DNA from 2 places in the Salinispora goodfellowii genome. Region 2 is predicted to be linked to the other one. Evidence: riboswitches for the same ligand, from Rfam matches in the RefSeq annotation. Region 2 holds a riboswitch; the other holds the start of a gene.

Evidence for each region. A riboswitch is a leader RNA that binds a small molecule or an ion and turns the genes downstream of it on or off. The one in region 2 is predicted to bind ZMP and ZTP.
Region 1: it holds a riboswitch for ZMP and ZTP, as region 2 does, so the genes downstream of both, T398_RS17260 (bifunctional 5,10-methylenetetrahydrofolate dehydrogenase/5,10-methenyltetrahydrofolate cyclohydrolase) here and T398_RS11565 (glycine hydroxymethyltransferase) in region 2, are expected to answer to the same signal.

Annotation. Positions count from the first base shown of each region.
Region 1 is NZ_JCANTD010000018.1:90,300-96,002, reverse strand. It holds gene T398_RS17275 (dihydrofolate reductase family protein) at 1-325, shown strand, start outside; gene T398_RS17270 (GNAT family N-acetyltransferase) at 274-900, opposite strand; gene T398_RS17265 (class I SAM-dependent methyltransferase) at 1,011-1,649, opposite strand; ZMP/ZTP riboswitch at 1,798-1,878, shown strand; gene T398_RS17260 (bifunctional 5,10-methylenetetrahydrofolate dehydrogenase/5,10-methenyltetrahydrofolate cyclohydrolase) at 1,895-2,851, shown strand; gene T398_RS17255 (Lrp/AsnC family transcriptional regulator) at 2,848-3,336, opposite strand; gene T398_RS17250 (EamA family transporter) at 3,402-4,316, shown strand; gene T398_RS17245 (class I SAM-dependent methyltransferase) at 4,550-5,377, shown strand; gene T398_RS17240 (hypothetical protein) at 5,425-5,703, shown strand, end outside.
Region 2 is NZ_JCANTD010000008.1:109,265-114,967, reverse strand. It holds gene T398_RS11575 (Sco1979 family transcriptional regulator) at 1-312, shown strand, start outside; gene T398_RS11570 (DedA family protein) at 423-1,223, shown strand; gene T398_RS11565 (glycine hydroxymethyltransferase) at 1,248-2,684, opposite strand; ZMP/ZTP riboswitch at 2,716-2,806, opposite strand; gene T398_RS11560 (metallophosphoesterase family protein) at 2,919-3,800, shown strand; gene T398_RS11555 (DNA polymerase domain-containing protein) at 3,888-4,859, shown strand; gene T398_RS11550 (Lrp/AsnC family transcriptional regulator) at 4,856-5,407, opposite strand; gene pdhA (pyruvate dehydrogenase (acetyl-transferring) E1 component subunit alpha) at 5,480-5,703, shown strand, end outside.

The DNA of each region.
Region 1 (5,703 bases), on a different contig from region 2:
CCTGGTCGCCGGCGACTACAACGTCGACCTCAACCAGGCTATCCAGCTGCTGCGACAGCGGGGGCACCGACGCATCGTCTGCGAAGGTGGCCCCTCGCTGGCCGGCCAGCTGGCCCAGGCGGACCTGCTCGACGAGATCTGCGTGACGGTCACCCCCCAGCTACCGGCGGTGGCCGGTCCGCGGATCACCGCCGGCCCGGCGGGGCGACCCGCGGGCGGGCAGTGGCAGCTCCACCGGTCCCTCCTCGACGAGCAGGGCAACCTGTTCCTCCGCTACACCCGCCCTGGCCCGTCCGACCGGGCCGACGGCCCCCCGACGGTCTGACGGTCCTGGACGCGGCCGCACGCCGGAGGACGTTCGTTCAGGATTCGCTGAAAGATCAGATGGTCCTGCCAGGCGCCGTCGACGTGCAGGTAGTTGGGCGCGGTGCCGATCCGCGTGAACCCAGCTTTGGTAAGAACGCGCTGACTTCCGGTGTTGCGCACGTGGGTGCCGGCCTCAAGCCGGTGAAGGTCGGCCACCTCGTCGGCAAGCCGGCAGGCATGCGCGACAGCCTGGGTGGCGAGCCCCTGCCCGGCATACCCATGGTCGATCCAGTAGCCGATGTTGGCGCTGCGGAACGGTCCGAGTGCGACGTTGGACAGCGTCAACGTCCCAACAACCCGACCCCCCTCGTCCAACACCCAGGGCAGAGTCTGGCCTGATTCCAGGAGCCGGAGCTGATCCTGAACCGAACTCCGCTGCCCCGCTAACGTGAAGAAGGCATCCGCCCGCCGTGGCTCCCACGGCTGGAGGTACTCACGATTGAGAAGGTACGCCTCGCTCAGCGGCCCCGCATCGGACTCCTCCAGCAGACGCATCACGATCGCACCGGCCAAGGGGGTGGGACGGATGTTCACACTCGTCAGCGTAGTGCCCCGGCGGCGAAGTGCCAGAATCGGCGGCGGCGAAGACCGCCACCGCCAGCCCGCGACGCACCGTGACCCACGGGTCCGCTGCTGCCGGACCCTCAGTCGCGGTCCGGACGTCGCAGGGTCAACGACTGGAAGCAGTAGCCATAGCCGGTGTCGACCAGGTGGAAGTCCACCACGTCGAACTGCGCGGCGGTGGCAAAGCCGAGCAGTTGTTCGTCGGTGCGCCACGAGAAGAAGCGCGGTGGCACGTGCCGGTCATCGTCGCTGGGCCCCTCGGTGCTCTCGTCGCCGCCGTACACGCCGATGAAGTAGAGGCCACCGGGACGCAGGACGGCCCGGATTGCGGCCAGAACCGCACGCAGATCGTGGTTGGGTACGTGCAGCAGGCAGTTCATCGCGAATACCGCGTCAAAGGAGCCGGCCGGAAAGTCCAGGTGCAGAAAGTCCATCACGTGGGCGTCGATGCCCTTGGCCCGGCAGTGCTCGACCATCACCGGTGATAGGTCGGCCGCAACGACGACCAGCCCCTCCTGCTGGAAGAACGCGCTGTCCTGCCCAGTGCCCGCGCCGACCTCCAGCAGCCGCGCACCCGATGCCAGCCGGTCCCGGAACGCCTGACGCTCCGCCACCTTCCACGGTTGCTTGGTCAGCCCGTCGCGCCATGCCGCGCGAATGTCATACGCCTGCCGCAGCGGGTCGAGAACCTCGTCATATCGAACGTCCACGTCGGTCATTGTCTCGGGTACAGTCCAGCGGCCCGCGTACCGCCCTCCACGCCCCTGCCGCGGTCCGGCAACGGCCAGCGCACGCACCCGATCCGATCGGCGGTGACAGCTGCGCCGGCCAGGACTTTCTCACCCTGGGTGGGCTGTGGCAGGCTGAATCGACGCGACTGGCGGCACCGAGGATGGGATTTACCATCGGGGAGCTCGCCGCGGAGGGTCGACCGCCTGGGCCTTCCGCGGGGGCGAGGTGAGCCATGTCCACGTCGATGTCGATGTCGGTCGCCCGGTCACTGCCGGGTGGACCGGTAGCCGAGCAGATCCTGGCCGAGGTGGCGCAGGAGGTCACGCAGTTACGGGCGGCCGGGATGACCCCGGCCCTGGCCACAGTGCTGGTGGGCGACGACGACGCGAGCGTCGGGTACATCCGGATCAAGCAGCGCCAGGCCGAACGGTTGGGGTTCGCCTCCCCACATGTGCAGCTGCCGGCGTCGGCGTCGCAGGCGGACCTCCGGGCGGTGGTGACGCAGTTGAGTGCGGACACGGCGGTGCACGGGGTGTTGGTGCAGCACCCCGTTCCCCGGCACCTGGACTTCGACCGGGCGATGCAGGCGTTGGATCCGGAGAAGGACGTGGATGGGATGCACCCGGTGAACCTGGGCCGGTTGGCGTTGGGGCTGCCGGGACCAGCACCGTGCACGCCGGCGGGAATCGAGGCGTTGCTGGCGTACCACGGGGTGCCGGTGGCCGGCCGGGAGGTGGTGGTGCTGGGCCGGGGCGCCACGTTGGGGCGTCCGCTGGCGATGTTGCTGGCGCAGAAGCGGCCGACGGCGAACGCCGCGGTGACGGTGGTGCACACTGGCGTGACGGACTGGCCGCGGTACACCCGCCGAGCGGAGATTCTGGTGGCGGCGGCGGGGGCGCCGGGTCTCGTACGCCCGGAGCACCTGCGTCCAGGAGCGGTTGTCGTCGGTGGTGGCGTGCGGTACTCGGGGCGGCGGCTGCTGCCGGACGTGGACGAGGCGTGCGCGACGGTGGCGGGGGCGATGACCCCCCGGGTCGGCGGGGTCGGCCCGACGACGGTGGCGATGGTGTTCCGCAACGCGGTGCGGGCGGCACGGCAGGCGCTGACGCCACCGCGCCGTGACAGCGACGAGCACTCGACGCGGGCACCGGTACCGCCCTCGGGTTCGGGCGCGTCGGACGGGAGCTAGCTTCGTCCGGGGGTGCGGGGTGCCACCGGGGTGGAGACGATGAAGGAACTGGTGGTCTGGCCGTGGAGCAGGAACTGGTCGAGGACCGCCGCCAGGGCGTCGACAGCGGCTACGTGCACCTTGAGGAGGAAGCAGTCCTCGCCGGAGATCCGGTGGCACTCACTGACCTCGGGGACGCGGTCGGCCAGGTCTGCGATCTTTGACAGCTGGCCTGGACCGGGTTGGATCCGCACCCAGGCGGCGACGGGGAGGCCCAGGGCCGCGGGGTCGATATCGACGCGGTAGCCGCGGATGACGCCAGCGTGTTCGAGCCGGTGCAGCCGCTCCCGCACCGCCGGCGCGGACATGCCGACCTGCCGGGCCAACTCGGCGGCGCTGGCGCGTGGGTCGTCGCGCAGTACGCCGAGCAGGCGGCGATTGGTGTCGTCGAGCAACGAATTTTCATCTGGAAGGCCGGATTGGGGTCTCGGTTCACGATGCGTCATCGTTATGCTCCTTTAGCCTTCGATCATGCATGGTCCTAGGCGCTGGTGCCTTCGACAATAGGGCAATGCCACGATCAGTTCTCCGCTCGGACACCCGGACTTCGGCGGCGGTGGCCGCACCGCGGATACCACCGCACGCCTACTTTGTCGTCGGTGCGGTGTTCCACTATCTCGGTCCAGCCTTCGCGGTACTGCTCTTCGTCCGCGTGGACGCCCTGGGTGTGGCGTGGCTGCGGATCGCCGCCGCCGCCGCGGTGTTCGCGTTGTGGCGGCGGCCGTGGCGGCGCTGGCGGCACCTGGACCAGGCCACCCGCCGGCTGCTGATCGGGTGGGCCGCCGTCCTGGCGGCCATGAACAGCGTCTTCTACCTGGCGCTGGAGCGGCTGCCATTGGGCACGGTCGCCGCAGTCGAATTCCTACCGGTCATCGTGTTGGCGGCCTACGCGGCCAGAACCCGCCGAAACCTGATCGCGTTGGTCTGCGCGGTTGCCGGGGTGTATCTGCTCGCCGACGTCCGCCTGGTCGCCGAACCGCTCGGTATCGCCTTCGCCGCGGCCAACGCCATGCTGTTCGCCGCCTACATTGTGCTCGGGCACCGCGTCGCCCGCGGTCAGCAACTGCCCGGCATCGACGGTCTCGCGCTGTCCATGCTGATCGCCGCCGTCCTCGCGCTGCCAGTCGGCATCGTTGACGCCGCACCCGCCGCCGTGGACGTGGTCGCCCTGGCGGCCGGGGTCGGTGTCGGCATCACCTCGTCGGTCATCCCGTACGTCATCGACCAGTTCGCCATGGCCCGGCTGTCCCGGGCCACCTACGCCCTCCTGGTCTGCCTGTTCCCGGCGACCGCGACCGTGATCGGAGTCGTCGTACTGGCCCAGATCCCCACCGCACCGGAGATCGTCGGGGTCGGTCTGGTGATCGCCGGTATCGCCGTCCACCAGGACGGTGAGCCGCCGCGACGACAGCGGGCCCGGGTGTGAGGCTGAAGCCCACGCGGGGAGGCGGTGCTACCACCGCGGGGCGTCGCGCGGTTGGCGCCTGGCACCGGGTATCCCGACGAATCGCCTTTCCGCGGACGTTCTCGGCCCGCCTGTGGCACGGTGAAGCCACAGCTTGATGGCGGTCCGGAGCCGAAGACAGGAGGGCCCCTACTCACGCGGGGTTCCGGTGGGGCAGTGCAGCCAGGTGAGAGGCGTGAAGCCAGGTGAGCAACATGAATGCGCACCGATTCCTCGAGTCGAATCGGGGGCTGTGGGACGAGTGGGCGGACATACACGCCCGATCAGCGTGGTACGACCTGGAGTCGGTCCGCCGGGGCACCTGCAAGCTGCGGTCGTACGAGGTCAACGAGGTGGGCGAGGTAGCGGGCCGGAGCCTGCTCCACCTGCAGTGCCAGCTCGGCACCGACACGGTCTCGTGGGCACGGCGGGGCGCGACGGTCACGGGGGCGGACTTCTCCCCCCGCGCCGTCGCCGTCGCCCGCCAACTCGCCGCCGACACCGAAGTCGACGCCCACTTCGTCTGCAGCGACATCCTGACCCTGCCGGCTGTCCTGACTGGAACCTTTGACCTGGTCTACACCTCGCGTGGGGTGCTGGGTTGGCTGCCGGACCTGACCCGGTGGGCGCAGGTGGTGGCGCATTTCCTGGCACCCGGTGGCGTCTTCTACGTCACCGACATCCACCCGATAGCCGAGGTCCTGGACTCATCCGCGCCCGAGCTTCGAGTCAGCCGGCCCTACTTCCCCAGAACCGAACCGGTTGGCTACCCGGTGCAGGGCAGCTACGTTGATCGGGGCGCTCAGGTCGCCACCGAGGTGGAATACCTGTGGCCACACAGCGTCGCGGAACTGATCACCGCTGTCGCGCGGGCAGGGCTCGTGATCGAGTTCTTCCACGAGTTCCCGTGGCTGGATCGACCCCGGCCGTTCCTACACAAGCGGGAAGGGCTGGGATGGGTCCTCCCCCCTGGTGGGCAGGGCGAGTTGCCGCTGTTCTTCTCACTTCGAGCCGGTAAGCCCACAGCCGGCGATGACCGATAGCCCACCGCGCCAGCGGCCGCGATGCCGGCATCTAGACTCGGCGTCCGATGGACGAGCAGGCCGCACCCGCCGACCCCCGCCCCTGTGCCCACTGCGGACGCCCGGTGCCGCAGCGAGCCGGAGCGGGTCGCCCCTTCCGCTACTGCCGGGACAACGACGGCGCCTGCCAACAGGTCGCCCGGACCAGCCGGATGCGACACCGCAACGCCCCCGGGCTACCCGGGCAGGTCGCCCGCACGTGGGAGGCGGTGGACCGACTCGACCAGATCGTGGTGTCGCTCACCGAGACGCTGCACACACAGCTGTCCCCGGTCGGGGTGGAACAG
Region 2 (5,703 bases):
GCGGTCATGCGGCAGCAGGTTTCAGCGCTGATCGAGGCGACAAGGTTGCCGAACGTGCGGCTCCAGGTCGTACCGTTCGCCGCCGGCGGGCATGCCGCCGCGGGCGGCGCCTTCACCATTCTCCGCTTCAGTGACCAGGAACTGCCCGACGTGGTCTACATTGAGCAGCTCACCAGCGCCCTCTACCTCGACAAGCGGGAAGATCTGGAGTTCTACGCGTTGGCGATGGAGCGGCTCTGCGTGGAGGCGGAGCCGCCAGAGCGTACGCCGGAACTGCTCGGCCGGATCCTGGCCGAACTACCCTCGGGCTGACTCGGCGCGGACCCACCTGATCTCGTCGTCTGGGAAGGCGCCGACCGGCTGGGTGTGCACAGGCCGACCGGCTGGGTGTGCACACAGGTGGAGTTCGTACCGTATAGCCCATGCCTCGAACCGTGCACGCCCTCCTCGCCGCCAGTACCACCGCCAGCCAGGCCGAACCCCCTCAGGACGGCCTGGTCGGGCACGTGATCGGTCTGGTGGAGCGGCTGGGCGGGCCCGGCGCCGGCCTCGCCGTGGCGCTGGAGAACCTCTTTCCACCGATCCCCAGCGAGGTGATCCTTCCACTGGCCGGGTTCGTTGCCGGCCAGGGACGGATGAGCGTCATCAGCGCGATCTTCTGGACCACGTTGGGCTCCCTGGTGGGTGCGCTCGCGCTGTACTACATCGGTGCGGCATTGGGGCGGGACCGGATGCGGGCCATCGCCGCCCGGGTTCCGCTGGTGAAGCTGAGCGACGTCGACAAGACCGAAGAGTGGTTTCTCCGGCACGGCGTCAAAGCGGTGTTCTTTGGCCGGATGATTCCGATCTTCCGAAGCATGATCTCGATTCCGGCCGGGGTGGAGCGGATGCCGGTGTGGACCTTCGTCGTCTACACCACTTTGGGCAGTCTGATCTGGAACACCACCTTCGTCATGGCCGGCTACCTGCTCGGGGACAACTGGCACCTGGTCGAGGAGTACGCCGGTGTGCTCCAGAACATCGTCATCCTGGCCTGCGTGGCGGGGCTCGTCTGGTTCGTCGTCACCCGGCTCCGCCGGTCCCGGATGGCCGGGGGAGTGCAGCCCAACGGGCCGGAGGACGAGTTCCCCGCGCCGCTGCCGCCCGTCGATGGTGTCCCCGACCCGCAGGGCCGGGGAACCCTCTACCGGAGTAGCTGGTCCGAGGACACCACCGTGAGCTGACAGTCCGATCGAGGCGCCGGCGGGCTAGCCGAGGTCGATGGCGGGGTAGAGGGGGAAGCCGGTGAGCAGGTCGCTGGCCTGCTTGCTGACCCGGTCGGCGACGCCCGGGTCCAGCACGTACTTCGCCTTCGAGGCGGTGCCGTCGGCGTTCGTCCCGGGTGCGGTCCGGCTCAGGACGGTGTGGATCAGCTCGGCAGTGGCGTCCAACTCCGCGGTGCCGAAGCCCCGGGTGGTCAACGCCGGCGTGCCGACCCGGATCCCGGAGGTGTACCAGGCGCCGTTCGGGTCCTGCGGGATCGCGTTGCGGTTGGTGACGATGCCTGAGTCGAGCAGCGCCTGCTCGGCCTGCCGACCGGTGAGCCTGTACCCGGTCACGTCGATCAGCGCCAGGTGGTTGTCGGTCCCGCCGGTGACCAGCTTCGCGCCCCGTCGCTGCAACCCGTCGGCCAGGGCCTGCGCGTTGACGACGATTCGCCCGGCGTAGTCGACGAAGTCGGGCCGCCGGGCCTCGGCGAGCGCGACCGCCTTGGCGGCCATCACCTGCGGCAGCGGGCCGCCGAGCACCATCGGGCAGCCCCGGTCGACCTGCTCGGCGAGCTCTGGACCGCAGAGCACCAGGCCGCCGCGGGGCCCGCGTAGCGACTTGTGCGTGGTGGAGGTCACGATGTGCGCGTGCGGAACCGGGTCGAAGTCACCGGTGAAGACCTTGCCGGCGACCAGCCCGGCGAAGTGGGCCATGTCCACCATGAACGTCGCACCGACCGAGTCGGCGATCTCCCGCAGGATCCGGAAGTTGACCTTCCGGGGGTACGCCGAGTAGCCGCCGACGAGGATCAGCGGCTTGAACTCGCGGGCCGCCTCGGCGACCCGGTCGTAGTCGATCAGCCCGGTCTCCGGGTCGGTGCCGTAGCTGCGCTGGTCGAACATCTTGCCGGAGATGTTCGGCCGGAAGCCGTGGGTGAGGTGACCTCCCGCGTCCAGCGACATGCCCAGCATTCGCTGGTTGCCCAACTCACGGCGCAGGGCGAACCAGTCGGCCTCGGTGAGGTCGTTGACATGCCGGGCCTGGGCGCGCCTGAGCGCGGGCGACTCGACCCGGTCGGCGAGGACCGCCCAGAAGGCGACCAGGTTGGCGTCGATCCCCGAGTGCGGCTGTACGTAGGCGTACGGCGCTCCGAACAACTCCCGGGCGTGCTCGGCGGCCAGCGCCTCGACGGTGTCGACGTTCTGGCAGCCGGCGTAGAAGCGACGGCCGACCGTACCTTCGGCGTACTTGTCGCTGAACCAGTTGCCCATGGCCAGCAGCGTCGCGGGGGAGGCGTAGTTCTCGCTGGCGATCAGCTTGAGCGACTCACGCTGGTCGGCCAACTCGGCGCGGATGGCGGTGGCCACCCGCGGCTCGACGGCACCGATCACCTCGAGGGCGCTGCGATAGGCGGTGGACTCGGCGTTACCCGACATGTGACCTCCTGGTGAACGTTCCCGGTGGACGTGTGGAGGCCCAGGCGCTCGGCGTGCGTCCGTGTGATGGGCCGTTCCCCGATGGTGCTCCATCCCAAATCGCGCCAGTCCCGACCCGAGGGGATCCTACCGGGTTCGCGGTGCAGCGCCCGGCCGACGTTCCTCCGCCGTGCTCGGCGGGGCCGCGCCGGATCGAAGATCGACGGCGATGGGGAGCGCGGCTAGGATCGGAACATGACGGGGCCGGGCGAGGGGGCGGACGGTCGGGGAAGTCTGCTCGCAATCAGTGATCTGCACGTACGGCACGCGGAGAACCGGACGGTTGTCGAGCAGCTCCGCCCGGAGTCGCCGGCGGACTGGCTGCTGGTCGCCGGCGACGTGGGAGACACGATCGCGCAGGTCGAATGGGCGCTGCGGCTGCTGGCTGCCCGGTTCGCGAAGGTGCTCTGGTCGCCCGGCAACCACGAGCTGTGGAGCCTGCCAGCCGACCCGGTGCCGCTGCGGGGTGCCGCCCGCTACGCCCACCTGGTCGAGCTCTGCCGGGAGCTCGGCGTCGTCACACCGGAGGACCCGTACCCGGTGTGGGAGGGGCCCGGCGGCCCGGTCACCGTGGCACCGCTGTTCCTGCTCTACGACTACAGCTGGCGCCCGGAGGGCCTCGACACGTCGCAGGCGGCGCTCGCCGAGGCGCACCGGACCGGGATCGTCTGCACCGATGAGTACCTGCTGCACCCTGACCCGTACGAGAGCCGGTCGGCCTGGTGCGCCGCCCGGATCGCCGAGACGGCCCGGCGGCTGGCGGAGCGGGACCCGGCGCTGCCGATGGTCCTGATGAACCACTGGCCGCTGCGTCGTGAGCCCACCCGCATTCTCCGCTATCCGATCTTCGCGCAGTGGTGCGGCACCGAGGCGACGGCCGACTGGCATCGGCGTTTCGACGCCGCCGCGGTGGTCTATGGCCACCTCCACATCCCGCGCACCACCTGGTACGACGGGGTGCGCTTCGAGGAGGTGTCGGTGGGCTACCCCCGGGAGTGGCGGCGCCGGGGCGGGCCGCCGGGGCAGCCGCGCCGGATCCTACCGGCGCCGGCCGGGTTGCCACCGACCGCCTGGTAGCCCGTTCCTTCGCCGGGGGCTACCGGATCCGTGCGGCGATGCGCGTCCGACCCGGTGCGCGCGGCGGATCACGGCTACGGTGTGGGCGTGGCGACGCCGGCCGAGCAGATCCGGGTGGGACGGCGGCTGGTGCGCGTCACCAACCCGGACAAGCCCTACTTCGCCGAGTTGGGGCTGACCAAGCTCGATGTGGTGCACTACTTCCTGGCCGTCGGCGGGGGCATCCTGCGCGCCCTGCGGGACCGGCCGACGATGCTTGAGCGGTGGCCGCGCGGCGTCTTCGCCGGTGCCAGGATCGCGACGCGGGCGGACAACCGCGGGGACGCCTTTTTCCAGAAGCGGCTGCCGGCGGGCGCTCCTGACTGGGTTCGCACCGCGCACCTGACGTTCCCGAGCGGTCGGAGCGCGGACGAGCTCGCGCCCAGTGAGCTGGCTGTGGTGGCCTGGGCGGTCAACCTCGGCACGCTCCGGTTCCACCCGTGGCCGGTGTCCCGACCTGACGTCGAGCGACCAGACCAGCTCCGCATCGACCTGGATCCGCTACCCGGGGTCGGGTTCGACCAGGTGGTCCCGGTGGCGCACGAGGTCCGCGCGTTCCTCGACGAGCTCGGGCTGGTGGGATACCCGAAGACCACCGGGGGGCGAGGGTTGCACGTCTACCTCACCATCGAGCCACGGTGGGGCTTCGGTGACTGCCGCCGGGCGGTGCTGGCGTTGGGTCGGGAGATCCAGCGCCGTCGGCCCGACCTGGTCACCACCACCTGGTGGCGGGAACAGCGGGACCGGCCGGTCTTCGTCGACTACAACCAGATGGCCCGGGACCACACGATGGCCTCGGCGTACTCGATCCGGCCCACCCCGGCGGCGCTGGTCTCCGCCCCGGTGGCCTGGACCGAGCTGGACGATGCCCAGCCGGAGGACTTCGACATCACCACGATGCCGACCCGCTTCGCCGAGCATGGAGATCCACACGCGGGCCTGGACGAACGGGCGTATTCGCTGGAGCCGTTGCTGGAGTTGGCCGACCGGGAGAAGCTGGCGGCGCCACCGGAGCGTTAGGGTCCCGGGCGCCTGGGTCCGGGAGACGGAGGGGGCGCGGCCGGGCCCCAGGGTGACGTCTCGCCGTCGAACTCGTGGAAGACCAGCCAGGTGCGGCTGGAGAGCACCCCGGGGATGCTCTGCACCCGGGTCAGCACCACGTCTCGCAGCGTGGCGTTGTCCGGGGCCCGGACCAGCGCGAGTACGTCGTGCTCGCCGCCGACCAGCGCGGCGTGCTCCAGGTAGCGCACCTGGGCCAGCTCCGCCGAGACCTCCCGCCAGGTGTTCTGTTCGATGGTGATGGCGATGTACGCCGAGGTACCCAAGCCGGCGGCCTCCGGTGCCACCCGGGCCTGAAAGCCGGTGACCACACCGTCGCGCAGTAACCGCTCCATCCGGGCGTACGCGTTGGTTCGGGAGATGTGCAGGCGTGCGGCGAGCGTCCGCACCGACGTGCGTCCGTCCCGGACCAACTCGGCCAGGATGCGGCGGTCCACATCGTCCAGCGGCCGGGCCGATCGTCCCGGCCCGGTCGCCGCGGCCCTACCTGGACCGGACTCTTGGCTCATCGCGGCACCTCCTCTAGGCCAACCATCCTGCGTTTTCGCCGGTTCTTGAGTCAACCATCCGACCACAGGAGCATGGGCGCACCAGATGTCCAGGAGGTACCCGCCGTGACGACCACATCCCGGGCGGTTCGCCGAAAGTCTCGGCCGGCTGCGCCGCCGGACCCGGCCCGCCCGTTCCTGCCCACCACCGAGCAGATTCGCCTGCTCGATCCCGCTGGCACCTCGCTGCCGGCGCACCCCGACTACCCGGTGCCCCCGGTGGAGGCGCTGGTCGAGCTGTATCGCCGGATGGTGCT